DNA from 4 places in the Shewanella khirikhana genome. Region 2 is predicted to be linked to each of the others. Evidence: predicted binding sites of a transcription regulator. Region 2 holds the regulator's gene; each other region holds the start of a gene.
The links. The regulator sigma-54, encoded in region 2, starts transcription at its own class of promoters, with help from an activator protein. The targets are predictions, from matches to a motif close to GTTGGCACGNNNNTNGNNT.

Region 1 (7,418 bases), 2.2 Mb from region 2:
ATCCTTTGCCGTTGTCTGTCCTTCGACAATTTGAATTCTACGGTAAGTGCCGAAACCTTGTTGCTCAAAAATCACACTGAATTTACATCTGCCAATGTAATCCACGACACATTCAACCATAAGTTGTTGTATATAAATGGATATAACCTACTCGGACGAGATGTAGAGCAAAGGTTAATCCCTATGTCTTACGCAAGATGTGAGAAATGTCTCACACGGGTTGTAGCAAAGCTGACAGGCTCTCGAATCTCGTCGGCAAATTCGCCGTTAATCCCAGCGAAAGCCCGCTCCTTTGGCAACTTGCAGCCTTCAAAGTTCTTAGGCGTTAACCGTACGAAGTATCAAGTTTGCAACAGCTTGACTCCTCAGTCTGCACTCCCCCTGTTTACCCAAGGATTTGCCCGCTTTAGTCCAGTGCTTATGTGCCTGTGACCGGCTGTACTCGTACAGCTTTGTCGATATCACCGATACACTCTCATGCGCGATGTAAACAACCCAGGAGAGAAATTCAGACATGGGCAGACCCCGGGCTTTTTGCTTTGGCGCTTTGGCGCTGTGGAGTTTTGGAGCTTCTGTACTTCTGTGCTTTAGCAATTTGGAAACCCTAGGCAGCAAAGCGCGGGTGTCTTTGTACTGATGAGCCCAGGAGGTTAAGACAAGGCAGATAGAGCCGACATCACACTATGCCAATCAACGGCCGTTACAGCGTAGGAAGTTTGAACATCACAGAAAAGAAAAAGGGCGCGTCTCTTAAGGCGCGCCCCATTTTTACCTTGTTAGCCATCCCGCTAATTTGTGCTCCCTGCACCATCCTTGCGTCTGTATGCGTCCAGCATCTCCTGGCTTCCAGCATCTTGTCCCTGTACTTGCGTACTCAATCCTTTGACCGGCCACTCCATTGTGCCGAACCGGCTGCATCCATGAGCCCTTTCCTGAATCGCATCCTGCAAGCTGATCCCTGCGTTACTGACTCCCTGTACCGATACGTCCGTTATCGGTAGATGTTCATCCTGAACCTGTCCTGTGCCGTCCCTGATGTCATCCTGACTAAGGCATCTTGCCTTGTCCTATCAGCCTTGATCTCCCGAACGTCCTGCCGGGAAGCGGAGCCGTCACTGGCTCCCGAAAAACTGACCATCCTTGTCATCTTTGCCGTCTTTCCCTCGACTGCAAATACAGTTTACCAAAGGAGGACTACTTTAGAGGTATTACAGAATATTTCTGTTTGTAAGCACGAGGTCGATTGAGGAAGGAAATTCAGGAATGAATTTGATTTAATTACACTTTTACACTTTGATGCAGAGCGAACACCCGTTATCTTTTCATGTTGTCCTACAGTGCGTGTGAGATATATCTCACACGCACTGTAGGACAAACGGTAACCGGTAAAATCTTACCGCCTTTTGGCGGTGATAAACTGCCACCACATCAGCCAATCGCCCAAAAAACTGTACCAGGGATATCGGAAGGTAGCTGGGCGATTCTTCTCAAAAACAAAGTGGCCAACCCAGGCAAAACCGTAGCCAATCAGGGGCAGCATCCACCACAGTCCCCAGTTACCGCTGATGAGCAAATACCCGAGCGTCGCCAGCACCAGCGAAGACCCCAGATAATGCAACGCCCGGCAACGGGGATCTGCGTGTTCGCTCAAATAATAGGGATAAAACTCCCGAAACGATTTAAATCGCTCAGGCATAGTGTTGCCTGCGGTAAAACAGCAGCTCTCCGTCAACCTTTCCAAGGCTGAGAGGGCCCAGGCTTTCGAATCCCTGACTGACGAAGAGATGCTGATGCGCATCCTGGCTGACAAACACACCAATTCCATCAAGCTCAGGTTGATCGTCACACCAGGACTGCACCGCTCGCAGCAGTTGTGCGCCATGGCCTTTGCCCTGCTCGCTGGGAGCCAGTGCGATAAACTGTAAAATGCCGCAGGCTTTGCCCGGCAAATGCTCCACAATACTGGCTTCTTTTTTCAGCATCATCTGGGTGGACTGCCAGCCGGTTCCCAGCAGCATTTTCAGCCGCCAGTGCCAGTTTTTGGCTTCGCCAAGGCCCACTTGCTGTTTAACCACACAGGCCACACCGATAAGACGTTCTTCATCGAACCATCCCACCAAAGTCTGTTCCTGTTGCCACAGCTCGTTCAGTTCTTCACGGATTGCGGCACGCAATTTCTGCTCGTAAGACACCTTGTCTTCGTGTCCGAGCGCCTGCATAAAAAAGGGGTCATCGTGGTAGGCGTTGTAGAGAATGGACGCCGCTACCCGCAGGTCTTCTGCGGTAAGATAAACGGCTTTGTAGCTGTCCTGAGTCTGGTTTTCCATTATTGTTATTCCTTGATCCAGATCAAACCTTACCCAATGTAGCAATCCACACAAAAAGTGCAATTATTAATCAGAGTTGCCTTTTGTCCCCCGCCAATCAATGATTAATACAGCAGGCAGCACAAACACTGAATAGAGTGGATCAGTCGCTGTTGGTCAGCTAACGAAAGGAAATTCAGGGGGATAACGCATGGACACCACACCGGTGGATTTAGGCCATTTATTCGAACAGCTCGGGCTGGATAACACCGAGCAGGCCATCAACGAGTTTATTGCATCACATCAGCTGGCAGCCGCCGACACCATCTGGCAAGCCAGCTTCTGGAGTCCGGCGCAGGCTACTTTTTTAAAAGAAGCGTTGGAAGCCGACAGCAATTGGTCAGAGCTTGTCGACCTCCTGGATACCCAGCTCAGGAAGTAATTATCCTTTGGCCAGGGCGGTAGCGCCCCATCCGACCAGACGGTCGTTGTGGAAAACCACCGGCGTGCACTCTTCCTTGGTAGTGGTGCCGTCACCATGAATGCGATTGGTACGGAAGTAAAACACCTGCACCTCCTTGCCATTGTCACTCCATGCCTCGTGGAAGTCGGCACGGCCCATCAGCGTCAGTGCATCAGCCTTGGCCATCCCCAGCGACAAACGTGACAAGTGCTCGCGGTTTTGCTGCTCAACTTGCTGCCAATCCTGATAAGCATCGTTGCCATCCTTCACATTCACCACACATCCACCCAGCGCCAGAGTCGTGGCCAATACTGCACTTAAATAAACCGCTTTCATTCCTTTCTCCTTATAGTAAGGGCTGTGATAAAATCACCGCCATTGAGGCCGGATTACAGCAAAAAGCAGGCCAAAACATAACTAACTGAATATTAATGACTTATCAAATCACCCTCTGAGTGTGGTTGAGGAATTTCACCAATTATGAGTCAAATCGAACAGGTACTTGCGGCCGCGCGCATGCTGGAAGAAAAGGGCCAGGAGCCCAGCATCGCCCTGATAAAGGCCAATTTGCCGACGCCATTGCCACTGCCTGTTATCGTAAAAGGGCTGCAGCAGTTCAAAAACCTGTCTCAGGACGAAAAGGCCAGACTGCAGGCCGTACAGATGCTGGCAAAAACAACCGAAACGCCCGATGAACTCACCGCCCTTACGCTGCGTGTTACCGAGCTTGAAGCCCTGTGTCAGACCCTGGCAGCCAGGCTTGAGCGTCTCGAAGGGAGCGGTAACTGATGTTCGTCACCGAAGTGCGATTTGAGTGTTTTGCCGACACCACCCTCAGCGCCGCCCAAGGTGCGATTAACCATTTGCTGGAAGCCTGGCGCGCCAATGGTCAGGTGCTGGGCCGCGAATTTGCGGTGAGTTTTCACGAGGGTGAGTTTCGTGCCAGGCTGATGCTGCCTGCGCCGGACAGCCTCGCCAACCGCCACAACAGCCCCTGGGCCAAGGCCGCATTAAAAGCGCTGACCGATGCCAAGCTGTTGCCTCCACGCGAAAAACTGCAGGGGCAGGACATCAATGCCAACGAGAGCTTCGAAGGCGAGTCCAGCTGGCAACTGCTGTACACCAGCTATGTGCACATGTGCTCGCCGGTGCGAAGCGGTGATAATCTGCTACCCATTCCCCTGTACCAACTGCCCGCCAGCTTTAATGGCGATCATAAGCAGCTCATTCGTTGGCAAACCGAATGGCAGGCCTGTGATGAACTGCAAATGGCCTCAGGCACCAAGGCTGAATTTGCCGCACTCGAGGAAATCAGCACCACAGAAAGCGACCTGTTTCGCCGTGGCTGGGACTTGCGTGGCCGGCTTGAGTACCTCACCAAAATCCCCACCTATTACTATCTGTATCGGGTAGGCGGAACCAGTTTGGCCAGCGAGCGGGAACGTCCCTGCCCCCGCTGTGGCAGCCACGAGTGGCGCCTCGATGAGCCACTGCTCGACATGTTCCACTTTCGCTGCGAGCCCTGCCGTATTGTGTCCAATCTTTCCTGGGATTATCAGTAACGGGCCTGCGTCAACGCAGTCACGCTCAATAAATAAGGCGCCCAAAGGCGCCTTATTTCATCACGGCTTCAGCGGCCAACAAGATTGCGCCACATGCGTTTCATGCTGGCGAAAATACCTGGATGATCGGCAATCATTGGCTGCGGCTCGACAAACACGCTTGGCGGTGCAACCCGGGGGCTTAACTTAGCGATAAACTCCGCCAGGTTATCTGCCAGACGCTCATGGGGCACATTGCCCGCCACTTCTCGCCAAACGCTGCCATCGTCGTTATTTACGGTCAGCATTTCTTCATCATCGCCAATCAGGCCAACAAACCAGGTTTGCCCCTGCTTAAGCTGCTTTTTCATCATCAGATGCCCCAGCAGATTTTGCTGCAAAAGCACAAAGTCATCTTCACTCCAGGGCTGGATCAGCTCGCCTTCCCCCCACGGAGAATCAAACTGCAACGGGCCTGCAAAGCCGTGGCCGTAGAAATCATTGATATCGCCATGAAGCTCAAACTCCATCGCATGGCTTAAATTGTCGAAGTTAGCAGCCGCTTCCCGCGACGCCCATTGCCACATCACGGGCTCATCGCTGTCCAGATCCTGCCCGTCAACCAAACAGGGCGATGGTCGACCATGGGCATAACAACGGGGTTGCTCCCCCAGCCCGTCCAAAAACGCCTGGGCGTAGGATTTATGAAATTTTGTCAGAGCTGCCAGACAAGACACTTAAGAACCGTCCAAATTAGGGTATAATGTGCGCCTATTTTGACACGGAAAGATGTTTGATGACACGAAATCACGATCCCTATAGCGGGGCCGCCGAGCTTGCGGGGCTGACTCTGGGTCAGGCTACCGAATATCAGGCCGAGTACGCTCCTTCGCTGCTGCAAGGGGTTCCCCGTAAACTCAATCGGGATGCCATCGCCCTCAGCGGCGAACTGCCTTTCCACGGCACCGATCTGTGGACCGGCTATGAATTGTCCTGGCTCAACGCCAAAGGCAAGCCCATGGTGGCGCTGCTTGAACTGCAATTGGACGTCAACAGTGAAAACCTGATTGAGTCCAAGTCATTCAAGCTGTATCTCAACAGTTTCAATCAGACCCGTTTCGAGTCCATTGAAGCTGTGGCCGAAACCCTGGAAAAAGACCTGGCAGCCTGTGCCAAGGGCCTGGCCAAGGTGAAGGTGATTGAGCCCAAGCAGTTTGGCCTTGAGCGCATCGTTGAGCTGCCCGGTACCTGCATTGACGATTTGGACATCGAAGTCGAAGACTATGAATTCAACCCTGATTATCTGAACGACAGCACAGACGACAAGCAGTTGGTGGCGGAGACCTTAAACTCCAACCTGCTGAAGTCCAACTGCCTCATTACCTCCCAGCCCGACTGGGGCAGCGTGATGATCCGTTATCAGGGGCCGAAAATTGACCGTGAAAAACTGCTGCGCTATTTGATTTCCTTCCGCCAGCACAATGAATTTCATGAGCAATGTGTCGAGCGGATCTTCACCGATCTGAAGCGCTACTGTGGTTGCAGCAAACTGACCGTGTTTGCCCGCTATACCCGCCGTGGTGGTTTGGATATCAATCCGTTTCGCAGTGACTTCGAGCAGTTGCCGGAAAACAATCGTCTGGCACGCCAGTAAGATTAAACCCCATCAAAAAACGCAGCCAAGGCTGCGTTTTTTATTTCCGTGGCAGACGGCTAACCCACAGCCGCGAGTCTGGATGCCAGGCGCTCGCCAAGACTCATCAGGGTCAAGCTTGGCGGCACCCCCCAGGAGCGCGGGATAACCGAGGCATCGCAGACATAAAGCCCTTGCAGTTCAGTCTCAAGCTCGCTGTCGACCAGTTTGCCAATGGCAGCGCCGCCACCCGGATGCGCCGCAAAATGATGGCTTTTAAATACATTGTCTGCGCCTGCCGCTTTCAAAATGTCCGTTGCCAGCGCCACGCCCTGGCTGAATTTGGTTTTATCTTGCTCCGTCAGCGGCTTATTCAGCCAATGTTTGCCAATACGGCCACCTAAGTCATCACGAATTTTCACCATGATGCTTAAGGTGTTGCCATGACTTGAAAGCTTATCGAGCCTTCCCATTTGAGCACAAAAGGCCTGAAACAGCGGCTTTGGCAGCGCCAGATCGGCAAGGGATACCCCGGCTTGATGCAGGTACATCCCCTGGGTCATGGGCACTTCACGGCCGCTGGCGCCTATGTCCCCGGCAATTGATGCAGGCAAGCTTCCCATCACCGCAATTACAGGGTCAACAAAGTAGCCGCGGCCTGCCTCGCTAAAGCCTGCCTGCTGCAACAGCTGGACTGAGCCTATGCCGCCCGCGGCCAATACCACCTTCGGAGCCTTCAAGCGCACACTGCGGCCCGCCTGGCGACATTCAACACCTGTGACTTGTCCATTCTGCTGCAATATCCGGGTGACTTTGGCATTGGCATGCAAAACGGCACCAAGCTGCGCCGCCTCATGGGCAAAATCCCTCGCGCTCCACTTGGCGCCGTATGGGCAGCCATAGCCGCAGCGGTGGCAATCGGTACGGCAAAGTGCTGGTCGGATAAGCTTTTCCAGCTTCTGCCATGACTGCCCGAGAGAAGCGGCCCCCTGGGCAATACGTTTTGCCAGCGGGCCAATCAGCTCATCCGGCAACAAATGCGCAGGCAAAAGCGAACGTACCCTGGCCACATGGGGCTTAAGATCAATGCCATAGTCGTTAAACCAGTCGGGCGGGTCCATGATGGTGGCGAAATTGATGGCAGAGCTCCCACCCAGGGTGATAGCCCGCAGCAACAGCGACCCGTCAGCGTGGAAAAACGCGCCCTTACCGGGCACAGCCGCCATGGCCGCCATTTGCGAAAAACTGCCGTTAAGGGGCGCCTCGCTGCCCCACTCCAGCAGACATACCTTAAGGCCGCGCTCGGCAGCCCCACGGGCAACGGACGCACCGCCGGGGCCGGAGCCCACCACCAGCAAATCAAACTGAGATACGTTTTCCTGGCTCGTCACAGGTGCAGCCTCACCGCTCATTCAGCATGGTATTGACACCTGCATGGGATGCATCGCTATTCGCTACATCCTGCAGCAGGCTCT
Region 2 (7,418 bases):
CCATTGCCGAGGATATCTGGCACAAGGCAAGCCAAATCAAACTGCTGATTTGCGACGTGGACGGCGTCTTTTCCGACGGCCGCATTTACCTGGGCAATCAGGGCGAAGAGCTGAAAGCCTTCCACACCCGCGACGGCTATGGCGTTAAGGCGCTGCAGGGCGCCGGCATTGCGGTGGCGGTGATCACCGGCCGCAACTCCACCATAGTGCAAAACCGCATGACAGCGCTGGGTGTAAAACACATCTATCAGGGTATCGACGATAAATTTGTGCCCTACAAAGAGCTGCTGAGCCTGTATAACGTCAGCCCGGCCGAAGTGGCTTATATCGGCGATGACATGGTCGATCTGCCGGTGATGAAAGCCGTAGGCCTTGGGGTTTGTGTGGCCGATGGCCATCCATTTGTGGCCAGCAATGCCGACATGCTGACTTATCTGCCGGGCGGCCGCGGCGCCCTGCGCGAGCTTGCCGACCTGCTGCTGATGAGCCAGGACAAGTTCGACTCAGCCCACGGGATGAGCGTATGAACCGGGTGACCCTGGCCATTATCCTGCTGTTTGGTACGGCGCTGGCGCTGTATTGGCAGGTGCAAAGCAAAAAGGCAAGCCAGCCCCAGCCTACAGCTACGGTGCAAAAGCCCGATTATGTGGCCACCGACCTTCGCAGTATCAGCTACGACAGCGAAGGCAAACTCGAAAGCCGGGTGAGCGCTTCCTACATGGAGCACTTCGAAGGCAATGCCCAGACCCTGTTCACCCAACCGGTGTACACCTTGTTTCCACAAGATGGTAAAGGCGAGTGGCGTCTCAGTGCCAAAATCGGCAGACTGGACAAAGCAAGCGACAGAGTCATGCTGGAGCAGGACGTGCTGATTGAAGCTATCAGTTTCAACGAGCCACTGCAGCAGCTCAATACCAGTTATCTGGAACTGGATCTCAAGACCATGATCCTGACTTCCGAACAAGAGATTTTAATCAGCGGCAATAACTTCCATATGAGTGGCGTCGGCCTGCATGCCGACCTCAATGCGCAGGAAGTGAAGCTTTTAAGCAAGATTAAGGGAACCTATGAACCTCAATAAGTCGCTTCTTTTGGTGCTGCTGTGTACCTGCAGCGCCCTGGCGCAGGCCAACACCAAATTCGATTTAACTCAGGAAGTGAAAATCGCGGCAGCCAACAGCTACGCCGATTTGAAAAACAAACGCATCGTCTACGAAGGCCCGGTAACCCTGACCCAGGGCAGTTTGGTGCTCAAAGCCGACGAACTCAGCTCCTACACAGATGAGAAGACCGGCAAGCGGATCCTGCTCGCCAAGGGCAAGCCAGCCACCTACAGCCAGCAGGTGGAAGATGGCCGCACAGTGCAGGCCAGCGCCAACGAAATCAGCTACAACATCGACAGCCGCATCATGGGCCTCAAGGGCAGCGCCGAAGTCGAGCAGGATGGCAGTAAGGTCAGCGCCGACTCCATCGTCTACGACATCGAAAAGCAGCAGCTCAGCTCGCAAAGCAGCGGTAAAAAAGACGATCAGGTGATCACCATCATCAAACCTGAGAACTACCAGCAGGAACTGCAGGACAAAGGCAAGCAAGACCAGCCTCAACCCCAGAAAGAGAAGCAGCAATGACGGCACTGACCCTGAAGGCCAGCAACCTCGCCAAGAGTTACAAGAACCGTCAGGTGGTAAAAGATGTCAGCCTCACGGTGAATACCGGTCAGGTGGTTGGCCTGCTCGGCCCCAACGGTGCCGGTAAAACCACCACCTTCTACATGGTGGTGGGTCTGGTACAGAGCGACAAGGGCAGTATTCACATCAATGACGATGACCTGACCCTCGACCCCATGCACCTGCGAGCCCGCAAAGGCATTGGCTACCTGCCCCAGGAAGCCAGCATCTTCCGTAAGCTATCGGTGCGCGACAACATCATGGCCGTGCTGCAGATGCGTAAAGAACTCAGCAGCGATGAGCGTGAAGAGCTGCTCGAGCAGCTGCTGGAAGAGTTCCACATCACCCACATCCGCGACAACGCCGGTATGTCACTCTCAGGCGGTGAGCGTCGCCGGGTGGAAATTGCCCGCGCACTGGCCGCCAATCCACGCTTTATCCTGTTGGATGAACCCTTTGCCGGGGTAGACCCCATCTCGGTTATCGATATCAAAAAGATTATCGAACAGCTGAAAAACCGCGGCCTTGGGGTACTGATTACCGACCACAACGTGCGTGAAACCCTGGATGTGTGTGAAAAAGCCTACATCGTCAGCCACGGCAGCCTGATTGCCGAAGGCACACCTGCCGAGATCCTGGACAATCAGCAAGTGCGTGCAGTGTACTTGGGTGAGCAATTCAGGCTATAGTTAAACAACAAAGCCTACCGTCTCATATCCGGTAAATCAGGGTGGCTATTGGCCGAAGAACCTGATAGATAAAAGCTTTCTACCTGAATTATTTAGTGAAGGATCCGCAGTACGATGAAAGCGTCGCTCCAGCTCAAACTGGGACAACAACTCACCATGACGCCACAGTTGCAGCAGGCCATTCGTCTGCTTCAACTCTCCTCGCTTGAACTGCAACAGGAAATTCAACAAGCCCTCGACGCCAATCCGCTGCTGGAAATGGACGACGATCGCCTCGATGGCGATCAGTACGATGCCGATGGCGGCGACAAAGACTTCGACGACAAATTCGATGAAGGCTCAGTATCAGCCAGCGCAGGAGATTCCGCTTCGGTAGAAACCTCCGAAGCCGTGACTCAGGAATCCATGCCGGATGAACTGCCCATGGACACTACCTGGGATGAAGTCTTCACCGCCGCTCCGGTTGCCGGCCCCGGCATCAGTCGCGACGACGACATGCCGTTTCAGGGCGAAACCAGCGAAGGCCTGTACGAACACCTCGAATGGCAGAAAAATCTCACCCCTTTTTCGGATACCGATTTGGCCATTGCCACCGCTATCATTGATGCCATTGACGAAAAGGGCTATCTGACCCAAAGCCTGGATGAAATCCTTGAGGCGGTGGGCGATGAAGAGGTTGAGCTGGACGAAGTCGAGGCTGTGCTCAAGCGCATTCAACACTTCGATCCCATTGGTGTTGCAGCGAGGGATTTGGCCGAGTGCCTGCTGATCCAGCTGGGGCAATTTGCCGCCGATACGCCGCATCTGGATAACGCTAAGCTGCTTATCCGTGAGCATCTGGACCTGATTGCCAACCGCGACTTCCGCACCCTGATGCGTAAAACCCGCCTCAAGGAAGAAGAGCTCAGAGACGCCATAGTGCTGATCCAGAGTCTGAATCCCCGTCCGGGCGAAAACGTCACCAGCACCAAGGAAGAGTACGTGATCCCTGACGTGTCGGTGAGCAAAAAGAATGGTCGCTGGGTGGTGGAGCTGAACCCGGATTGCATGCCTAAACTGAGTGTGAATCAGCAGTATGCTGCACTGGCACGCACCAGTCGCAATCAGTCAGATAGCCAGTTTATCCGCGGCCATCTGCAAGAGGCCAAGTGGTTTATCAAGAGTCTGGAGAGCCGCAACGACACCCTGCTCAAGGTGGCCAACTGCATAGTGCAATTCCAGCAGGGCTTTTTTGAGTACGGTGAAGAAGCCATGAAACCCATGGTGCTCAACGATATCGCCGAGGCGGTGGAAATGCATGAATCCACCATCTCCAGGGTCACCACTCAAAAGTACATGCATACCCCGCGGGGTATCTTTGAACTGAAATACTTTTTCTCCAGCCATGTCGGAACCGAAGATGGCGGAGAGTGCTCTTCTACTGCAATCCGCGCCTTTATCAAGAAACTGGTTGCAGCGGAAAACCAGAAGAAGCCGTTAAGCGACAGCAAGATGGCAGAACTTCTGGCGGAACAAGGAATCAACGTTGCCCGACGCACCATCGCCAAATACCGAGAGGCGATGCTGATACCACCGTCGAATCAGCGTAAGAGTTTGTAACCCAACCGAGGTCATTGGAGGAAAGTGTCTATGCAAATCAACCTGACTGGGCATCACATCGAAATTACTGACTCACTGCGTGACTACGTCGAGAGTAAATTCTCCAAGCTTGAACGCCATTTCGAACAGATCAATAATGTGCACGTTGTTCTCAATGTTCAGAAATTGCAGCAAATCGCAGAAGCTAAGCTTCACCTCAACGGAGGCGAAGTATTCGCCACCTCAGAACATGAAGACATGTACGCCGCCATTGACGCCCTGATTGATAAACTGGACCGTCAGGTAATTAAACACAAAGAGAAACTGACCAAACATTAACGATGGAACTAAGTACCATCCTGGCGCCGGAGTGCACTAGCTGTGCCACTCCGGGCAGCAAGAAAAAGGTACTGGAACTGATTAGCGATCTCGCCGCAGCCCAGTACCCTTCCCTCTCTTCCCAAGAGATCTTTGAAAGCCTGCTGGCCCGCGAAAAGATGGGTAGCACCGGCATTGGTAATGGCATTGCCATTCCCCATGGTCGCCTGGGTAGTATCGATAAACCTCTCGCCGTACTCATCAAATGCGAAGAAGCCATTGGCTACGATGCCATCGACAAGCAGCCGGTGGACATTCTGTTCGCCCTGTTGGTGCCATCAGACCAATGCCAACAGCATCTGAGTACCCTGGCAGCCATGGCCGAAAAGCTCAACGACCGTCAGGTGTTGAAGCAATTGCGTAAAAGCCATGATGAAAAGGAACTCTACCAGGTAATCACAGGATGAAACTCGTCATTGTTTCCGGCCGCTCCGGCTCAGGGAAATCCGTTGCCCTGCGGGTATTGGAAGACTTGGGCTATTACTGCGTCGATAACTTGCCGCTGACCCTGATGGGCCCCTTACTGGAGCAGCTCAAAGGCAGCAGCGACAAGGTCGCCATCAGTATCGACATTCGCAATATGCCTGAGCAGGAAAAAGCGCTGGAACAGGAGCTTGCCAAACTGCCACCCGGGGTTGAGCTCACCAGTTTCTTCCTCAACTCCAGCGATAAAGTGCTGCTGAAACGCTACAGCGAAACCCGTCGTCTGCATCCATTGTCACGCAGCAAAGTCTCACTCCAGGAAGCCATCAAACTCGAAGGCAAACTGCTTGAGCCTGTGTCGCAATTGGTGGACCACTACATAGACACCTCCAATCTGAACGTCTATGAGCTGGCCGATGCTGTCAGGCAAATTCTGCTGGGGCGCACCGACAAAGAGCTGGTAATCATCTTTGAATCCTTTGGCTTCAAGCATGGCATGCCCACCGAGGCCGACTTTATGTTCGACGCCCGTTTCTTGCCAAATCCGCACTGGGAGCCAGCCCTTCGGCCGATGACCGGACTGGATGAGCCGGTGAAGCAGTTTTTGGAGCGTCAGGTGCTGGTCAACAAGTACATCTGGCAAATCGAAAACCTGCTGGAAACCTGGCTGCCGCATCTGGAGCGCAACAACCGCAGTTACCTGACCATCGCCATAGGTTGTACCGGCGGTCAGCACCGCTCGGTGTACATTGCCGACCAGCTGGCCAAACGTTTTGCCAACTCGCACCATAAGGTCGAGGCACGCCACAGGGAACTCAATGCCAAGGCTTGAGCGCGATATCACCATAGTCAATAAGCTCGGATTACATGCCCGCGCCGCCACCAAGCTGGCGGTACTGGCGTCTGAGTTCAAGGCCAGCGTGACCCTGGTACAGGGCGAAAAACAGGCTTCTGCCGCCAGTGTACTGGGGCTGCTGATGCTGGAATCCGGCATGGGCAAAACCATCCATATCATTGCCGAAGGCGATGAGGCCGAGCAGGCCATGGACGCCATCTGCAACCTTATCAACGCCTGCTTCGACGAAGAGTGCTAAACGCCCTCATACGACGGCAGACGATAGCGCAACTCCTCTCCCCAACTAAAACCATCGCAGCATATTGCACTGCACATTAGCGGTAATCTTCGTCTATCCCCCTATATTTGCTACCATATTGCCAATTCATCTCTTTGGGGAAAGGCGATGCCATTGGAACTTCTGGATAACGAACAGACCGAACTCAGACTGAGCCAGCTCAACGAAGCCCTCGGCAGCGGCATGTTTGTGCATGTGCGGCAAATGCTGCTCAATATGGCCGCCTCCGACATCGCCCTGGTGCTGGAATCCTCGCCGCCGCGCACCCGTCAGGTACTGTGGCAACTGATTGACCCAGAACTCGCCGGTGAAGTGCTTGAAGAGCTTGGCGAAGAGATGAAAGACAAGTTTATCCGCCAGATGAGTCCTGAGCGTCTGGCCCGGGCCGCCGCCGGTTTGGACACCGACGATCTGGCCTACATACTGCGATCGCTGCCGGACAGTCTCTATCGGCAAGTGTTGCAGTCCATGTCCAGCCAGGACCGGCTGCGTGCCGAGCAGGCGCTGTCTTACCCCGAAGAGAGCGCCGGCGGCATCATGAACACAGATACTGTCACCATTCGCCCCGACGTGAATGTGGATGTGATACTGCGTTATCTGCGCCTGCGCGGCTCTCTGCCCGAGGCCACCGACATGCTGTACGTGGTCGACAAGCAGGACGTGCTGATGGGCGGGGTAACCCTGGCTTCGCTTCTCACCTGCGACCCGGCTACCCCTATCCGCGAGCTGATAGATGAGAGCATCGATGGGATCCCGGTCAGCATGTCGGATACCGAGGCGGCTGCGCTGTTTGAGCGTCACGACTGGGTATCGGCCCCTGTGGTCGATTCCGATGGCAAGCTGCTGGGGCGGATCACCATCGATGACGTGGTCGATGTGATTCGAGAAGACGCCGAACACTCTATGATGGGTATGGCGGGGATGGATGATGACGAAGACACTTTCGGCCCTGTGCTCAAAAGCAGTGCCCGCCGCTCGCTATGGCTTACGGTGAATCTGTTCGCCGCCCTGCTGGCCGCCTCAGTAAGCAATATGTTTGAGTCAACGCTGGAGCAGTTTGCCACCATCGCGATTCTGATGACCATAGTGCCCAGCATGGGCGGTGTGGCGGGCAATCAAACCCTGGCGCTGGTGATCCGCGGCATAGCCCTTGGCCACATTGGCCAGAGCAACTCGCGCTGGCTGATTGGCAAGGAGCTTGCCATCGGCTTTTTAAATGGCCTGCTGTGGGCAGTGCTGGTGAGTCTGGCGGTGTGGCTGTGGAAGGATGATATCCGCCTAGGCGCCCTGATTGGTGGCGCCATGCTGATCAATATGACCATTGCGGGCCTGGCCGGTGCCAGTATTCCACTGCTGCTGAAAAAGCTTAAGATTGACCCGGCGCTCGCCGGTGGCATGGTGTTGACCACGGTAACGGATGTGATTGGCCTGTTTGCCTTTTTAGGCTTGGCAACGGCCTTTTTGATGCGCTGAAAGCACCTTGATTCAGGGAGCGGGCAGCCACTCAATGTCCGGCTGGTTTTCGCCGGACAACACCGACACACACTCTT
Region 3 (7,418 bases), 1.0 Mb from region 2:
CGAAACCGGCTTTTTGTGCCTCATTGAAGGCATTGGTGATCCCAAGTGCCAATTGTCCCAGCTCATTTTCAGCCGGGATCAGGGTTTTATCGCGAAATTCAAACAGTGCCGACAGCTGGCCGCCCAGCTTGGACGGGTCCACCACCAGCGTAGAGGAGCCGGACGTGGCAGTGAGCCTCAGCTCATCCGAGTATGGGTCGCCCTTGGCCGTTCCCATACTCATGGCCACTTCGGATGACACCAGCATCACGGCGCCGCCAAGCATAATGCTCTTGGCACCATTTTCCAGCGGGATCACATTCACCTGGGCGTACTGGCTCAGCTCCATGATCAGCGCATCCTGCTTGTCCAGCAGTTGCATGTCCTCGCCCATGGTTTTCATCAGCTCGCGGTTGATATTGGCAAGCTCGGTACTGATTTCATTGATACGGGTTGTGATGGCTTCAATTTGCTCGTGGGTCTGTTTCATTTGCCCTTCGAGCTGACGCTGCATCTCATTGATAGCGCTGGCCATTTGCGATGCTGAGCTCAATACCCCACCGCGGATCCCCAAATCGCCGGGCAAGTCCGCCAGGCTGTTGATGTTGGAGAAAAGGTCGTTCAGCGACTGAGGCACGGCTTTGCCAATCTGTGAGAACAGCTGGTCCAGTTCACTCATCTTGGTGTGGGTGACTTCAGCAGCGCCCTTGGCGGTCTGACCGATGCGCAGCTCGCGGGCAGCGTACTCGTTGTACACCCGCTTTACGCTCGAGACATAGGTACCCGTGCCATAAAAGCTGTTACCGGAGCGCTGGGATAAGTGAGTTGCCTGGGTCGCGACCTGACGGTTGTAGCCCTCGGTATTCACGTTGGCAATGTTGTTACTGGTTACCCCAAGCTGGGCCTGAGATGCCAGCACCCCGGTTCGGGCGATATTTAATAAATCAATGCTCATGGTTATCTGCGCCTCTCAGGGTTAGTTGCCAAGGGCCATGGCTTTGAGTTCAGAACTCACCGCCTGCATTACCCTCATCACCTTATCGGCATATTGGGGGTCGGTGGCGTAGCCCGCATTCTGCAGGCCCTGCACAAAGGCGGCGGGTCTGGCGGCCTGACTCAGGGCCTCGCTGTAGCGCTCGCCGCGCTTAAGAAACTCGACAAAGTCGCCGAAACTTTGCTCCAGGGTGTCGTAAACCCGGAAGTCGGCACGCTGCTTCACGGCCACACCCTGCTCAAATTCGAGGGTGTTCACCGCCGCTTTCTCACCTTGCCAACGCTTGTCAGCCTTGATGTTGAATAGGTTGTTGCCGCTGCTGCCATCGGGGCGACGAATAAGCTTTTGGCCCCAACCGGTTTCCAGTGCCGACTGGGCAATCAGCACTTCCGGCTGAGTACCCAAGCGCTTGGCGGCGGCTTCGGCCAGAGGCATCAGGGTACGGATAAACTCTTTACGGTCGTTGAAGCGGACATTGTCACGCTCTCTGGCAAGCTGCTCAGAGGCAGTGGCGCGGCCGGCAACCAAATCATCGAAAGCAGCCACTGCGGCATTGTTAAACTGTGGTGCTTCGTGGAACCCCACCAAGGCGGCATCGAGGGGCACAGCGGTGGCAAGCGCTTGCCGCCCTGCATCCTTTTCGGTTGCCGCCCCGGCCCTGGCCAAATCATGTGTATCGCCTGCATTTTCAGCCGTTTCGCGGCGCAGCATCATGGGGGCGTCCCCCATGGCGAAGCGTTTGTCGCCGCCCAGTATCGAGGCCGGCGTAATGGGGCTGTCCTTGGGCGACAGCTGCTGCACCATCAGATCGGCCAGTCCCAATATGCCCTTTTGTGACATATCGACCGCCATCTGCTGATCGCGCATTTCCTCGTAAAACTTGGTGTACTGACTGTTGAAGGGGCTGTCGGACTGGAATACCGCATTGGCATCGCGCATGCTTTTCATCAGCATCTGCACGAAGATGCCCTCGAATTGCTTGGCGACTTCTTTCAGTGCCGCCTTGTCATCGGCCTTGGCCTGGGCACGTAATTTGTCCAGGCCGCCGATGTCGAGGAAATGGGATGCGTTTGACAGCTTTTCCATGGTGGTTTGCCAATTTTCCGACAAAAATCAGATAACGATAAGCTCACCATGCAAGGCGCCTGCCATCTTTAGCGCCTCGAGGATGGCCAGCACGTCCGAAGGGGCCGCACCCACCATATTGACCGCACGAACCAACTCATCCAGGCTGGTGCCGGGGTTAAAGAGGAACATCCGGCGGTTGTCCTGCGCCACATCGATGGTGCTCTGCTCGGTCACCACGGTATCGCCGCCAGCCAGCGCATTGGGCTGAGAAACCTGTTGATTCTCGGCGATGGTGACGGTCAGGCCACCGTGAGTCACCGCGGCCGGCAGCAACTTGACGTTCTGCCCCACCACAATAGTGCCGGTGCGGGAGTTAACGATTATCTTGGCCGACTCATCCGCAGGCTCCACTTCGATGTTCTCAAGGGTCGCCAGGAAGGAAACCCGCTGCGAGGCATCCCGCGGGGCATACACCTGAATAGACGCCGCATCCAGGGCACGTGCCATATCCGGACCAAGCAAATCATTAATGGCATCGGCCATGCGCTTGGCGGTGGAAAAGTCCGCCCGGTGCAGGTTGAATGTCAGAAAATCGCCGTTGGCAAAGGCCGATGGCACAGCACGTTCAACCAGGGCACCGTTGGGAATACGGCCCACTGTGGGGGTGTTCTGGATAACCTTGGAGCCGTCCAGTCCCTCGGCGCTGAAACCACTTACGACCATGCTGCCCTGGGCAATCGCATAAATGTTGCCATCCACCCCTTTAAGGAAGGTTTGCAGCAGGGTGCCGCCACGCAGGCTCTTGGCTTCACCTATGCTGGAGACAGTCACATCCAGGGTCTGGCCAGGCTTGATAAAGGGTGGCATGTCGGCATGCACCGCCACTACCGCTACGTTCTTGATTTTGGGTTTAACGTTGGATGGCAGGTTGATACCGAAATTTTTCAGCATGGTGGTAAAGGTTTGCTCGGTATAGCTTGCCTTTTCACCTGTGCCCGGCAGACCCACCACCAGACCATAACCAATCAGTTGGTTGCTGCGCACACCCTGCACTGCGGCTATGTCTTTGATACGTTCGGCCTTGGCCGGAACCACCATGGCCATCAGGGCCACCGCCAACAGAAGTCTAATCTTCATGATACTGCTCCTTAGAAGGGCCACCAGTCGCTCAGGAAGAACTGACTGAGCCATCCGACGTTCTGGGAGTTGGCAAAGGTGCCGGTGCCGCTGTACTGGATACGCGCGTTGGCCACCCGGGTCGATTGAATGGTGTTGTCCGGGGTAATGTCCTGGGGACGGATAACCCCGGTGACGCGGATAAACTCATCGCCATTGTTGATGCTTATCCATTTTTCACCGCGAATAACCAGATTGCCGTTGGCCAGCACCTGCAGCACATGGGCCGAGATATTGCCCTTGAGGCTGTTGCTCTGATCGGCATCGGCCTCACGCTTGGTGTTCATGCTGTCCTTGTAGCCAAGGTCTATCGGGCTGCCCTTGATGGTTATAGGGCCGCCCATGGCGGTGATGGGGTCGAGGGTTAAGTCCGAGCCCTTTTTAATCTCGTTGTTGGCACTTTTACTTGCCTGGGTCGATTCGGTCAGCACCACAGTGATGATGTCACCCACCCGGTGAGCACGAATGTCCGTGTAGAGGCTTGCCGCCTGAGAGTCCATGAAGATGGAACCCGTTGGCTCCAGAGCCACCGGCGCCTCTTCGGGATAGACAGGGGCGAAATAGGGGTCATCGGGGATGGGCTTTTTGTCGGTGCTGGCACAACCGGCCAGTACCAACGCAGCGCCAAGCAGCAAGGTCCTAAACATGGCCAAGACTCCTTACAGATTCTGGTTCACGTAAGCCAGCATCTGATCCACAGCAGAGATAACCTTGGAGTTCATCTCGTAGATGCGTTGGCTTTCGATAAGATTGACCAGTTCCTCGGTCACGTTCACGTTGGAGGTTTCAAGCGCCCCCTGACGAATGGCACCCAGGCCATCCAACGAAGCAGTCCCCTGAATGGGTGTGCCGCTGGCACCGGTTTCCAGATACAGGTTCTGCCCAATCGGGTCGAGGCCGGACGGATTGATAAAGTCTGAAATAGTCAGCTGGCCAACCACCTGATTTTCGGCGGCGCCAGGGGTTTTCACCGACACTTCACCTTCTGCCGATACGGTAATACTGGTGGCGTTGTCCGGAATGGTGATGGCAGGTTGCAGCACATAGCCTGAGCCTGGGGTCACAATCTGGCCGGTGTCATCCAAAGAGAACTGACCGTTACGGGTGTAGGCAGTGGTGCCATCGGGCAGTTGCACTTCGAAAAAGCCCGGACCTTCAATCATCAGATCCAGTGCATTGTCTGTAGTGAGCATGTTGCCCTGGGTAAACATTTTCTGGGTGGCCACCACCTTGGTACCGGCGCCAATGTTCAGACCATTGGGCAGCTTGGTGTTGGAGGCGCTGATACCACCGGCCTGGTTCACGGTTTGGTAAAGCAAATCTTCGAACACGGCGCGGCTTTTTTTGTAGCCGACGGTACTGGCGTTGGCGACGTTGTTGGATATCACGGCGATATCCGTTTGCTGTGCATCTAAGCCAGTTTTACTGATCCATAATGCGGGATGCATAATCCTGTCTCCTTAGCCAATGCGTACGAGTTGAGCAGAAGCCTTATCGTTTTCTTCTGCGGTTTTCATCATTTTTACCTGCAGCTCAAATTGCCGCTGGATATCAATCAGGGCCACCATCTCTTCGACGGGGTTAACGTTGCTGCCTTCCACGGCGCGGCTCTCAAGCGCCACCGCTTCATCGAGCGGCGCAGTGGTGCCATCCATCAGACGGAACAGACCATCTTCACCGCGCATCAGGTTTTGATTGCCGGGATTAACCAGCTTGATACGGGCCACCTCTTCTACCACTTCGGCGGTAGCGCCCTGTGGCCGGACGGTAATGGTGCCATCCTGGGCAATCTCCACCTTGTCGATGGGCAGCGGCAGCACTATGGGGCCGGCATCACCCATCACAGGTCGTCCCTGTGAGTTGGTCAGCAGGCCGGTTTCGTCAAATTTCAGGCTGCCGGCACGGGTGTAAGCCTCATTGCCGTCAGCATCTTCCACGGCTATCCAGCCATCACCTTTCACGGCAACATCCAGATCCCGGGCGGTCGCGTTAATTGGACCGTGACGGAAGCTTGCCTGCGGGTTTTCTGTCATGGAAAACACCCGGGTTGGCAAGCCTTCACCGAAGGCCTGCATGGCACGGGACTGTTCCAAATCGGCCTTGAAACCGTCGGTGTTGGCGTTGGCCAGGTTATTGGCCCGCACCGCCAGCGAATTGAGGTTTTGCTTGGCACCGCTCATGGCGATATAAAGAAACTTGTCCACGCTGGGCTCCGTCAAAGAATTAGCATAACGGCTTAAAAGCAAACTACGTGCCAAGAAATTGGCCACTAAGCGTTTGAATTGGCGGGAATAAAAGAAGCAGGGCTTGCAGACAGGTAAAACACAGGCAAAAAATTGCCGCCCGAAGGCGGCAATAAAGGGGGATTTGGCTTAGCGGATCTGCAGAATGGTTTGCTGCAGGGTGTTGTTCACTTCCAGGGTCCGGCTATTGGCCTGGAAGTTGCGCTGGGCTGAAATCAGGTCAACCAGTTCGGTGGTCAAATCCACGTTGGATTGCTCCAGCGCCGCTGAGCGAATGGAACCAAAAGTGCCACTGTTGGCCTCACCGGCCAGAGCAGTACCCGATGCCAGGCTTTCTTTCCAGGAGGTATTCCCTACCTGGGTCAGGCCCTGCTCGTTGGGGAAGCGCACCAGCGCAACACGGCCCAATGGCACAGTGCTGCCGTTGCTGTACGCGGCTTTAATCAAACCATCCTCACCTACTTCCACGTTGGTCAGGCGACCCACAGTGGTACCGTCCTGGGTCAGCTCGGTCACTTCGAAAGCCGATGCATACTGGGTCGGATTGGCAAAGTTAATGGTAATAGTCTGGTTGCCATCGGCACCCGGACCGAGGATCCCGGCGCCACCAATACCCAGCGGCTCTGTGGTGATAATGGCCGGGTTGGTGCCGGTGAAGGTACCTGTGCTGTTGAAGGTCAGTACTGCACCTGTCCAGCCGCCCGTGGTTTGGGCATTGGCAGTACCATCGGGGGTACCATCGCCGTTGGTATCGACCTGGTAGGAACCTGCGCCAGCGCCAAGATTCACCGGCTGGCCGTCGAGTGCATAGTAAGCCACCCAGTTGTTCTCACCTGTGTAGGCGCCATCGTTCGGACGCACAAAGTAGGTGGTCAGAATGTGGGGCTCACCGAGGGAGTCGTAAATGGTCGATGAGGTCGAGTTGTTGAAGGTGGTTGGGTCATCCGGATCGAACGCGGCAGGATCCTTGGTCTTCTCACCGGCGTTCAGGTTCATGGCAATACCCACGTTCTCAGACATGACCGGACTCCCTGCGGTGTCAGGAATTTGCACCGGACGGGTGGTGGTCAAGCTCACCGAGGTTGAGTTACCAAACTTGTCCACCGGGAAGGTTTGCAGGAAGTTACCGGAGGAATCCACCAGGTAATTGTTGCTGTCGACCTTAAAGGCGCCGGCACGGGTAAAGCTGTAGTCGCGTGCGGATGGGTCCGCAGAGGTGACAAAGAAGCCGCCGCCGCTGATAGCCATATCCAGTGCGTTACTGGTGAACTGCAAGCTGCCCTGGTGGAATTGCTGCGCCACCTGCGTCGTGGTCACACCGCCACCCACCTGGGTTTTGCTGTTGGCGAAAATGGATGCCGCATACACATCGGCAAACTCGGCACGGGACTCTTTAAAGCCCGTGGTGTTCACGTTGGCGATGTTGTTGGCCGTGGTGTTCAGATCTTTCTGGGCGGCTGCGATGCCGCTGAGTGCGATATTGAAAGACATAAGTCAGTTACCTCTCTAATCCCCTGATTCTGGTTCAGCCTTCAGCTACCGCCAGAACATCCGATAGTTTGATCCCACCAACGCCACGTAAATTCAAGATAGCGCCGGTTGCCGCGGTTCCCAGTGACACGCTGGACACATGGGCATAGGTTGAAACAGGCAATTCCTCTGCCTTGCCATCGACCTTGCCACTGGCCTTGATGGTGTAGTTTCCTTCTGGAACGGGCTTGCCTTCGGCATCCAGTCCATCCCAGTTCACATCGATATTGCCGCCTTCGCTGCCATCCACCGTGTAGGTGGTGACCAGCTGGCCCTTGGAGTCCTCAATTCGCACCGTGATGCTGTCTATCTTGGATGGCGTACTTATCACGCCTTTCACGGTTGGATCTTCACTGGACACATGGCCGGTAGACGATGGGATAAGCACCTTCTGCCCTACCAGCCCGGATGCCTGCAGCGCCTGGCTT
Region 4 (7,418 bases), 2.0 Mb from region 2:
CCTGCACTACGGTCAGCGTACTGTTGGCAAACACCTGGGGCGCGGCAAGCAGCAGCAAAAATAACCAAGACCACCTTGTCCTGTTCATCGGGAAATTCCAGTCTGTGAAATAAACAGACTAAATATTATCACCAACAACGGGTTTTAACATCCTTGTAAGAGCATGTTTTCAATCAGGTTAAGCTGATAAACACTCAGCAATGCCGTATAAAAGTGCCGCGATCACAGAAGTTTCTCAATGCTGTCATGGGACTGTCACTCAAGGCTGCTCAAATGCAAGGCATACCAGCGGACGTATTGTTTTATCTATTAACACAATCGTTCGCTGCTAACTTGAAATCCATAAAGCAATCCGTTAGTCTCGATGGTCCTCACAACCGTCTTTTGCAAACAATTGCTAAGGATATTTTATAGTTAGAATTGATTCGCCCCATTCAGGCGACATAAACAGATAAGGAGTGTGGCTTATGTCATACAAATTGGATGGCCATGAAATCAGCGTGGCATTCCCGGTAAACTCGATTTCACTCAACAAAACCTCTATCGCCTTCACCGATAAACACGGTAAGAACCGGCGAACCTTCTCAAAGCGCACCGAAGCGCTGAAGTTTATGAAGTGGCTGCTGAGCACCAACAAGTAAACTGCCGAAACTGGAACGTCTCAATCCTCTCATTTTTCCGTTCCATTTCACCGACAGCCTGAGCAGGAAATACAATTTCACAGGTATTTTCCGGCCCAGGCCTTATTTTTTTCAAACCACTGCGGATACTTGCGCCTGTACCTGGCCGCCATGGACACATTGCCCCTGAGCCCGCCCTGATGCAGATAAAGCCAAGGCGCACGCTGGTCAGCACACGTCGCATCGTCCTGCATCAGCGTCTTCAACACCTGCAAGCCGAATGGGTCGTACAGCAGCTCAAATTCAGTGCCCTGCGCCAACATCTGCCCCCACATTTCAAGCTCGCTGAGCTTAAGCCCGGCGTAATGATGTTTGCCGCCAGCCACCTGCGGATGCAGTGAACTATCAGCAATAAGCTCTCTGAACTGGGCACTAAGGTAAGCCTCATCGCCAACAACCGGGCAGGTATACACCCTAATTTGAGGCGCAGCTTCGATAAAATATTCACTCAAATACAGTGCGGTGGTGCCAGAGCCTGAAGGGAGAAACACCCGCAGCGCCTCTATCTGTTGCCCATGAGCCCAGACGCAAATCTCCTGGCCGAGGTGTCTCACCCCTTCCCTTGCCAAAGCGCAGCGCCCGCCCTCGGGCACATACAGGCACTGCGCACCATCCGCTGCCTTCAGGCGCACTGTTTCGATGTAGTCTCTGGCAGACATACCCTCGACAGGAACCGGTAACACCCTGGCACCAAAGCTAAGGGCACCGCCATAGTTGCTGCCGGGGCTGGCATCGATGGCCTGGGCAATGTGGCTGACATAAAACTCGAGTTGCCAGCCCCTTTCATGGGCCAGCGCCGCCAGGGAAAACAGCGAATTGGACTGGGGCGAGCCATAGCCAATCAGGGTGGTTACAGCGGGGAAATCACCAGTTCTGAGCGATGCAAACTTACGTGCTTTGTTGCCACTGAAAGGCTCAGGCAAAAGGTCATCCCGCTTAAGCCACAGCGGGCGTCCAAAAAACGAAATCCGTTCGACCGGGCTTGGGATGCTCATACACTCATTCATGACACAGGTTACTGATGGCGCAGTGTACCCTTTCTCAGGTTCTCAGGCAGCTGCAATCCATGGTGAAATTCACCACTTTAGCGTGCCATGGACGATTCTCCTAAGTCACACCCGACATATCCTATTGAATTAAATGAATATAAATTTTGGCCTTGGTTTTGCTTATAAAAAGACATAACGACGTGTAACAAGGAGACTTTATGGGCGTTTTACGACTCATCTTTAACATCGCCTGGTTTATTCTGGGTGGCTTCGTGATGGGCCTTGCCTGGTGGCTTGCCGGCATTCTGTGCTTTATCAGCATTATCGGCATTCCCTTTGGCCGCGCCTGCTTCGTGATTGGTGAACTGGCATTCTGGCCATTTGGACAGGATCATGTTTCCCGCAGAGAGCTGACCGGACTGGAAGATTTTGGTACCGGCCCTATGGGCATGGTGGGCAATATTATCTGGTTCTTACTGTTTGGCATTTGGCTGGCTATAGGTCACATCACCCATGCGCTGGCGTGCTTTGTCACCATCATAGGTATTCCATTTGGTATTCAGCACCTTAAGCTTGCGCTTTTGAGCCTGACACCCATTGGCCGTACCGTGGTTACCCGCGCATAAGCGCCCAGGCAGCGAGCGCTAATCCAGTTCTTCCGGCAGATGATCTGCCATTATCTCTGCCACATCAATCCGCTGCAGGCCTTCGTTGAAGATGGCCTGCCAGCGTCTTCCCTCCGGGGTATTCTTGAACGCGACATACAGATTCTTATTGGCCAGCAGCTGGCTGTTGAGCTGTACCTTGTCGGCAAGGGAGTCAAGCTTGGGCTGACGCAGCAAAAAACGCATCACGTACACATCAATCACAGCTGCATCTATTCTGCCCGCCGCCACCTTCTTGATGTTGTATTCATCTGAGGTCACCACCTCGGCTGGCTGCAAATCGTCGGCGATGGCCCTATCCAGCTCCTCGGTATTCACATAATCCTGCACCACCCCAAGTCGGTACGCGCGTAAATCCTTTACCGATACCCAGCTTATGGGGTATTTGCGCTGCTCTACCAGGCCAAGGGGACTCATGCCCATTGGCAGGGAAAACACAAACTCCACGGTGTCGTAGTAATACTCGGGGAAGTAACCCACGTAGGGCGTGTTGTTCTGATTGGCCAATTTGACCGCGCGGCTCCAGGGGTAAAAATCCACCTCAAGCTGATGCCCCATGGCGGCAAATGCCGCTTTGGCAACGGCGATGGACGCCCCCTCTGCAGGCAGACTCTTACCCGAATAAGGAGGCCAGTGCAGTGAAGTGAGGCGAACCGTTTCGGCATACACCCAGCCCTGGCTTGCAATGCAGCCAGCAAGGATCAGCATGGAAAAGGCTCGTCGCCGGGGGGTAAACATGGTGGATGACGCTCAGAAAGCCAGTCTTTGGGTTGAGTATAGCAAGCTTTTTTCCGCCAATTGTGACAGCCAGAGCCCCTTCCTGAACGCTTTTATCGTTTGCAAGCAAAAGGCCTAAATGACAACACCTTATTACTGCCAGCATTCGAGCCGAAATAACAGCGAGCAGATCACAGTTCAAGCATCCAAATATACGATAGAGGCAATCGTAATTTATTGTTTTTATTGAAGAGATACTTTCATTTACGCTCACCACAAATACCACAGTAAAAATATGGATATTAAGGAGTGTCACATGAAATTATCGCCCTTGTCCCTCGCGCTGCTCGCCTTACCGCTTTCCCTGTCGGTCGCGGCATCCGCCAGCAATGCCCCCGCAGAAGGCAGTTCACTTATCAGTCCGATTGACCCGCCTGTTATCAGCGCACCTGAGAAAGTCGAGCTTGGCAAAATGCTCTATTTCGAGCCCAGGTTGTCGATGTCAGGGTTTATTTCCTGCAACTCCTGCCACAACCTGTCCATGGGCGGCGTCGATGCCCTGCCCACCTCCATCGGCCACAACTGGCACCAGGGCCCCATCAATGCCCCAACTGTGCTGAATGCAGAATATGGTCTGGCGCAGTTTTGGGATGGCCGCGCCAAGGATTTGAAAGAGCAGGCAGGCGGCCCTATCGCCAACCCCGGCGAAATGGGCTTTACCCATGAGCTGGCGGTGGATACCGTCGCCTCCATGCCTGAGTACCGCGCCCGCTTCAAGCAGGCCTATGGCGATGACAAGGTTAATATTGACCGCATCACAGACGCCATTGCCGAGTTTGAAAAGACCCTGGTCACCCCCAACAGCCCATTTGATAACTACCTGCGTGGCGATAAGGACGCCATCGATGCCGATACCAAAGCAGGCTATGCGCTGTTCCAGAGCAAAGGCTGCATCAGTTGCCATCAGGGCCCGGCGGTTGGTGGCACCATGTATATGAAGATGGGGCTAATCAAGCCATTCCACACCAATAACCCGGCAGAAGGGCGCAAGGCGGTCACCGGCAAAGATACCGATAAGCACGTATTCAAGGTGCCTACGCTGCGCAACATCGAGCTCACCTACCCCTACTTCCATGACGGCAGTGTCTGGACCTTGGAGGAAGCTGTGAACACCATGGCCGATATTCAGCTTGGGCAGGCACTCAGCAAGGACGAAACCCGCCAGATGGTTGCCTTCCTGCGCGCTCTGACCGGTGAGCAGCCAAAAATCGAGATGCCCATTCTGCCGCCAAGTAACCACGCCACCCCGCGCCCGCTGCCGTTCGTTGCCGAATAAAGGTTTGCGAGTAAGCGATTGCCTGACTTGTCAGGCAATCGCCCAAAAGCGGCGAAGCCGGTCGGCTTTGCCAACATCTTTAAGCGCGATGCGTTCAGGCGTGGGCCGACTCAAGCTGCCACAGGGCATCCAAACGCGCCATCAGGGCACAGAGTACGCCCTGGCGGCGCAGATTTTCCACAACTCCGGGGCTGAATCGCTCAAGCCTCAGCATAGCGCTCAAAATCACCCGGCAGTCGTGCAAGCTCGCCGTTTCAAGGTAGGTCGGGTTGTCGACCAGATGAGTGCGCTCATACCAGTCTTTCCAGTCAAAACCCACCAGTTCAAGGGAAGAGGCCCGCAGGGCCGACAGAAAGGCGCTGGCATCGGCGCCGGACAGTTCGTGTTCTCCGGCTGCCAGCCAGGATAGAAAAGGTCGATACAGACCAAAACCATTGCTGTTGAATTCGAGTCTCATACATACCTCCGGTCAACAGTGTTATCCGCTCAATCTAAGGAAGGTGCTAACAAGTCCTCGCACAGCTCTGGCTTTGATAGCAGCGGCAGTTCAAGGCTTTCAACTGAGGGCATGGCTGGGCGCCCCGCCGTCCAGCTGAAGCTGCAAAACGCCAAAATGGTGTTGCTACCAAAGCCCCGCAGGGCGTGGCTTACAGTGGTATCTGCTGCGTTACAGTTCTTGCGAAGGACTAGGGCCATTCGCTGCGAACTGTGCCTTGCATCTATCCGCTGTAAACTCACGCAGAGCAAGCACGGGACTTATTCGCACCTTCCCTAAAGCAGGCATAATTCGTACCAGCGTCAGCATCGGCTAAAAGGACTGAACATTGGCTGAACGGAATAAAAAACCTTGCCGTTGCCCAAAGCCGCCGTAAACTGGGAGTTTAAGTAAAAAAGCGACGAGATTTTTGATGAATTATTGGCTGATGAAGTCCGAGCCCGATGAGTTCAGCATCGATGATTTGGCTGCCAGACCGAATCAAACCGAAGGCTGGAATGGCATTCGCAACTATCAGGCCCGCAACTTTCTGCGAGATGCAATGCAAATTGGCGACAGGGTATTTTTCTACCACTCCAGCTGCAAGGTGCCGGCGGTTGTCGGCATTGCCGAAGTCGCCGGTGAAACCTATCCCGATGCCAGCGCCTGGGACCCCGAGTCGCCCTATTACGACCCCAAATCCACACCCGAGTCGCCCCGCTGGCTGCAGCGGGATATTCGCTTTATCAAGCGCTTCGCCAAACCCGTTACCTTAAGCGCCATCAAGGCCCACCCTGGGCTTGCCGATATGCTGTTGGTACAAAAAGGGTCGCGGCTGAGCATACAGCCGGTGGACGAGGTTCACTGGCAGCTAATCCACCAGATGGCTGGTGAATCCCTTTAATCAGTCCCTCAATTGAGGTTCAGGAGAGTCCCGATGAAAAACAAATGGATGTTTTTGATGCTGGCGACAGCACTCAGCACAGGTGCGATGGCCAAAAATGACAAGGACCATAAAGAGCACAAGGATCATAAAGATAAGTCCTACAATGAGTACCGCTCAGATGGAAAGGACTTGCCTCCAGGGCTGCAAAAGAAGGTTGCCAAGGGCGAGCCACTGCCTCCCGGCTGGCAGAAAAAGTATAGCCGCGGCGATATTCTGGATCTGGACATCTATGACCGTGGCGTGCGGGTGGGCCCAATCGGTATCGATGGCGCTGTGACCATCCGCATCGATGATTCGCTGTTTAAGATCCACGATAAAACCCGCAAAATTATCGATATTATCAACGAGTAATATCGATAGCTTGCCTATCACGCCAACGTAAAAAGGGAGCCATCCGGCTCCCTTTTTATTTCTGCGCTCCAGCGTATCAATCACCATCCAGCATGCGGCCAAGACCGCCAAGCACCGAACCTTCACCACGGCTGGAACCACCGGCCGAGGGCGCATGGGCAATAATGCGGTCAGCCATGCGCGAAAACGGCAGGCTTTGCAGCCATACGGTGCCATGACCTTGCAGCGTGGCCAGAAACAGACCTTCACCGCCAAACACCATGGATTTAAGCGAGCCTGCGCGCTGAATGTCGTAATCGATGCCGGGGGTAAAGCCCACCAAACAACCGGTATCCACCCGCAGTGTCTCCCCCCTGAGTTCCTTCTTGATAAGGGTGCCACCGGCGTGCACAAAGGCCATGCCATCGCCTTTGAGCTTTTGCATGATAAAGCCTTCACCGCCAAAGAAACCGGTCCCCAGGCGCTTGTTAAAGGTCATGGTGATTTGGGTGCCAAGGGCGGCTGCCAGAAAGCTGTCTTTTTGCAGAATAAGCTCACCGCCAAGCTCGGCCATATCCAGCGCCAGCAAGGTACCTGGGTATGGCGCTGAAAACGCCACCCGACGCTTGCCGTGCCCCTGGTTGGTAAAGTGGGTCATAAACAGGCTCTCACCGGTGAGCATACGCTTGCCGGCGCCCATCAGGGCACCGAAAAAGCCGGACTCAGGCTGCGAGCCATCGCCCATGCGTGCCTCAAACTGAATGCCCTCTTCCATGTAGGTCATGGCGCCGGCCTCGGCAATCACGGTTTCACCGGGATCCAGCTCCACTTCCACCAGCTGCATGCTTTCGCCGCGAATTTCATAGTCCACTTCGTGACAACGTCTCATCATCCATTTCCCCATATGACGTTTGACTGATGTGGCTCACCATACGACATAATATGTCACCTGTCAGCGAGGAAATGTAAACAACTGTGTATGCAGCCGTTGCAAACTGTTAACCCAGGCCTTCGGGGATCCCCATGGGCTCTTTGGCAAATTCTTCCAAAATCAGCTCGGTAAACAGCCTGCCGGCGCGGCCCAGCGGGCGCTCGAGGGTCGACACCAACTGCGGCACGAAGGTGTAACGGCAGCCGCCAACAAAATCAATTTCAGTAAGCAGTCCCGCTTTAAGCTCATCACGCACCAAAAAGTCTGGCATCCAACCAAAACCCAGGCCTTTTAACAGCGCATTCTTTTTCATAATAAAACCAGATAGATAAAAGACTTTGTCGCCACC

Region 1: STH12_RS03370 (DUF3192 domain-containing protein) is a predicted target of sigma-54. The motif match lies at 3,162-3,180, and genes of this name have one in related genera.
Region 3: flgF (flagellar basal-body rod protein FlgF) is a predicted target of sigma-54. The motif match lies at 5,458-5,476, and genes of this name have one in related genera.
Region 4: STH12_RS06115 (YccF domain-containing protein) is a predicted target of sigma-54. The motif match lies at 1,833-1,851, and genes of this name have one in related genera.

The regions. Positions count from the first base shown of each region.
Region 1 covers NZ_CP020373.1:783,124-790,541, reverse strand. Annotated here, with positions in the region: gene STH12_RS03385 (Mpo1-like protein) at 1,394-1,696, opposite strand; gene STH12_RS03380 (GNAT family N-acetyltransferase) at 1,689-2,327, opposite strand; gene STH12_RS03375 (DUF2789 domain-containing protein) at 2,518-2,748, shown strand; gene STH12_RS03370 (DUF3192 domain-containing protein) at 2,749-3,105, opposite strand; gene STH12_RS03365 (hypothetical protein) at 3,250-3,558, shown strand; gene STH12_RS03360 (Zn-ribbon-containing protein) at 3,558-4,331, shown strand; gene syd (SecY-interacting protein) at 4,400-5,047, opposite strand; gene queF (NADPH-dependent 7-cyano-7-deazaguanine reductase QueF) at 5,107-5,964, shown strand; gene STH12_RS03345 (FAD-dependent oxidoreductase) at 6,024-7,334, opposite strand; gene STH12_RS03340 (4'-phosphopantetheinyl transferase family protein) at 7,345-7,418, opposite strand, start outside.
Region 2 covers NZ_CP020373.1:3,400,086-3,407,503, forward strand. Annotated here, with positions in the region: gene kdsC (3-deoxy-manno-octulosonate-8-phosphatase KdsC) at 1-527, shown strand, start outside; gene lptC (LPS export ABC transporter periplasmic protein LptC) at 524-1,081, shown strand; gene lptA (lipopolysaccharide transport periplasmic protein LptA) at 1,068-1,628, shown strand; gene lptB (LPS export ABC transporter ATP-binding protein) at 1,625-2,356, shown strand; gene STH12_RS14940 (RNA polymerase factor sigma-54) at 2,471-3,955, shown strand; gene hpf (ribosome hibernation promoting factor) at 3,986-4,273, shown strand; gene ptsN (PTS IIA-like nitrogen regulatory protein PtsN) at 4,276-4,719, shown strand; gene rapZ (RNase adapter RapZ) at 4,716-5,567, shown strand; gene STH12_RS14960 (HPr family phosphocarrier protein) at 5,554-5,829, shown strand; gene mgtE (magnesium transporter) at 5,977-7,341, shown strand; gene STH12_RS14970 (hypothetical protein) at 7,354-7,418, opposite strand, start outside.
Region 3 covers NZ_CP020373.1:2,350,917-2,358,334, forward strand. Annotated here, with positions in the region: gene flgK (flagellar hook-associated protein FlgK) at 1-934, opposite strand, end outside; gene flgJ (flagellar assembly peptidoglycan hydrolase FlgJ) at 956-2,059, opposite strand; gene STH12_RS10320 (flagellar basal body P-ring protein FlgI) at 2,087-3,178, opposite strand; gene flgH (flagellar basal body L-ring protein FlgH) at 3,190-3,864, opposite strand; gene flgG (flagellar basal-body rod protein FlgG) at 3,877-4,665, opposite strand; gene flgF (flagellar basal-body rod protein FlgF) at 4,678-5,421, opposite strand; gene flgE (flagellar hook protein FlgE) at 5,590-6,951, opposite strand; gene flgD (flagellar hook assembly protein FlgD) at 6,986-7,418, opposite strand, start outside.
Region 4 covers NZ_CP020373.1:1,404,766-1,412,183, reverse strand. Annotated here, with positions in the region: gene STH12_RS06130 (mechanosensitive ion channel family protein) at 1-88, opposite strand, end outside; gene STH12_RS06125 (hypothetical protein) at 468-641, shown strand; gene STH12_RS06120 (pyridoxal-phosphate dependent enzyme) at 719-1,675, opposite strand; gene STH12_RS06115 (YccF domain-containing protein) at 1,888-2,295, shown strand; gene STH12_RS06110 (substrate-binding periplasmic protein) at 2,314-3,042, opposite strand; gene STH12_RS06105 (cytochrome-c peroxidase) at 3,368-4,387, shown strand; gene STH12_RS06100 (DUF6508 domain-containing protein) at 4,482-4,844, opposite strand; gene STH12_RS06095 (EVE domain-containing protein) at 5,296-5,766, shown strand; gene STH12_RS06090 (hypothetical protein) at 5,800-6,159, shown strand; gene STH12_RS06085 (TIGR00266 family protein) at 6,236-7,030, opposite strand; gene STH12_RS06080 (LysR family transcriptional regulator) at 7,137-7,418, opposite strand, start outside.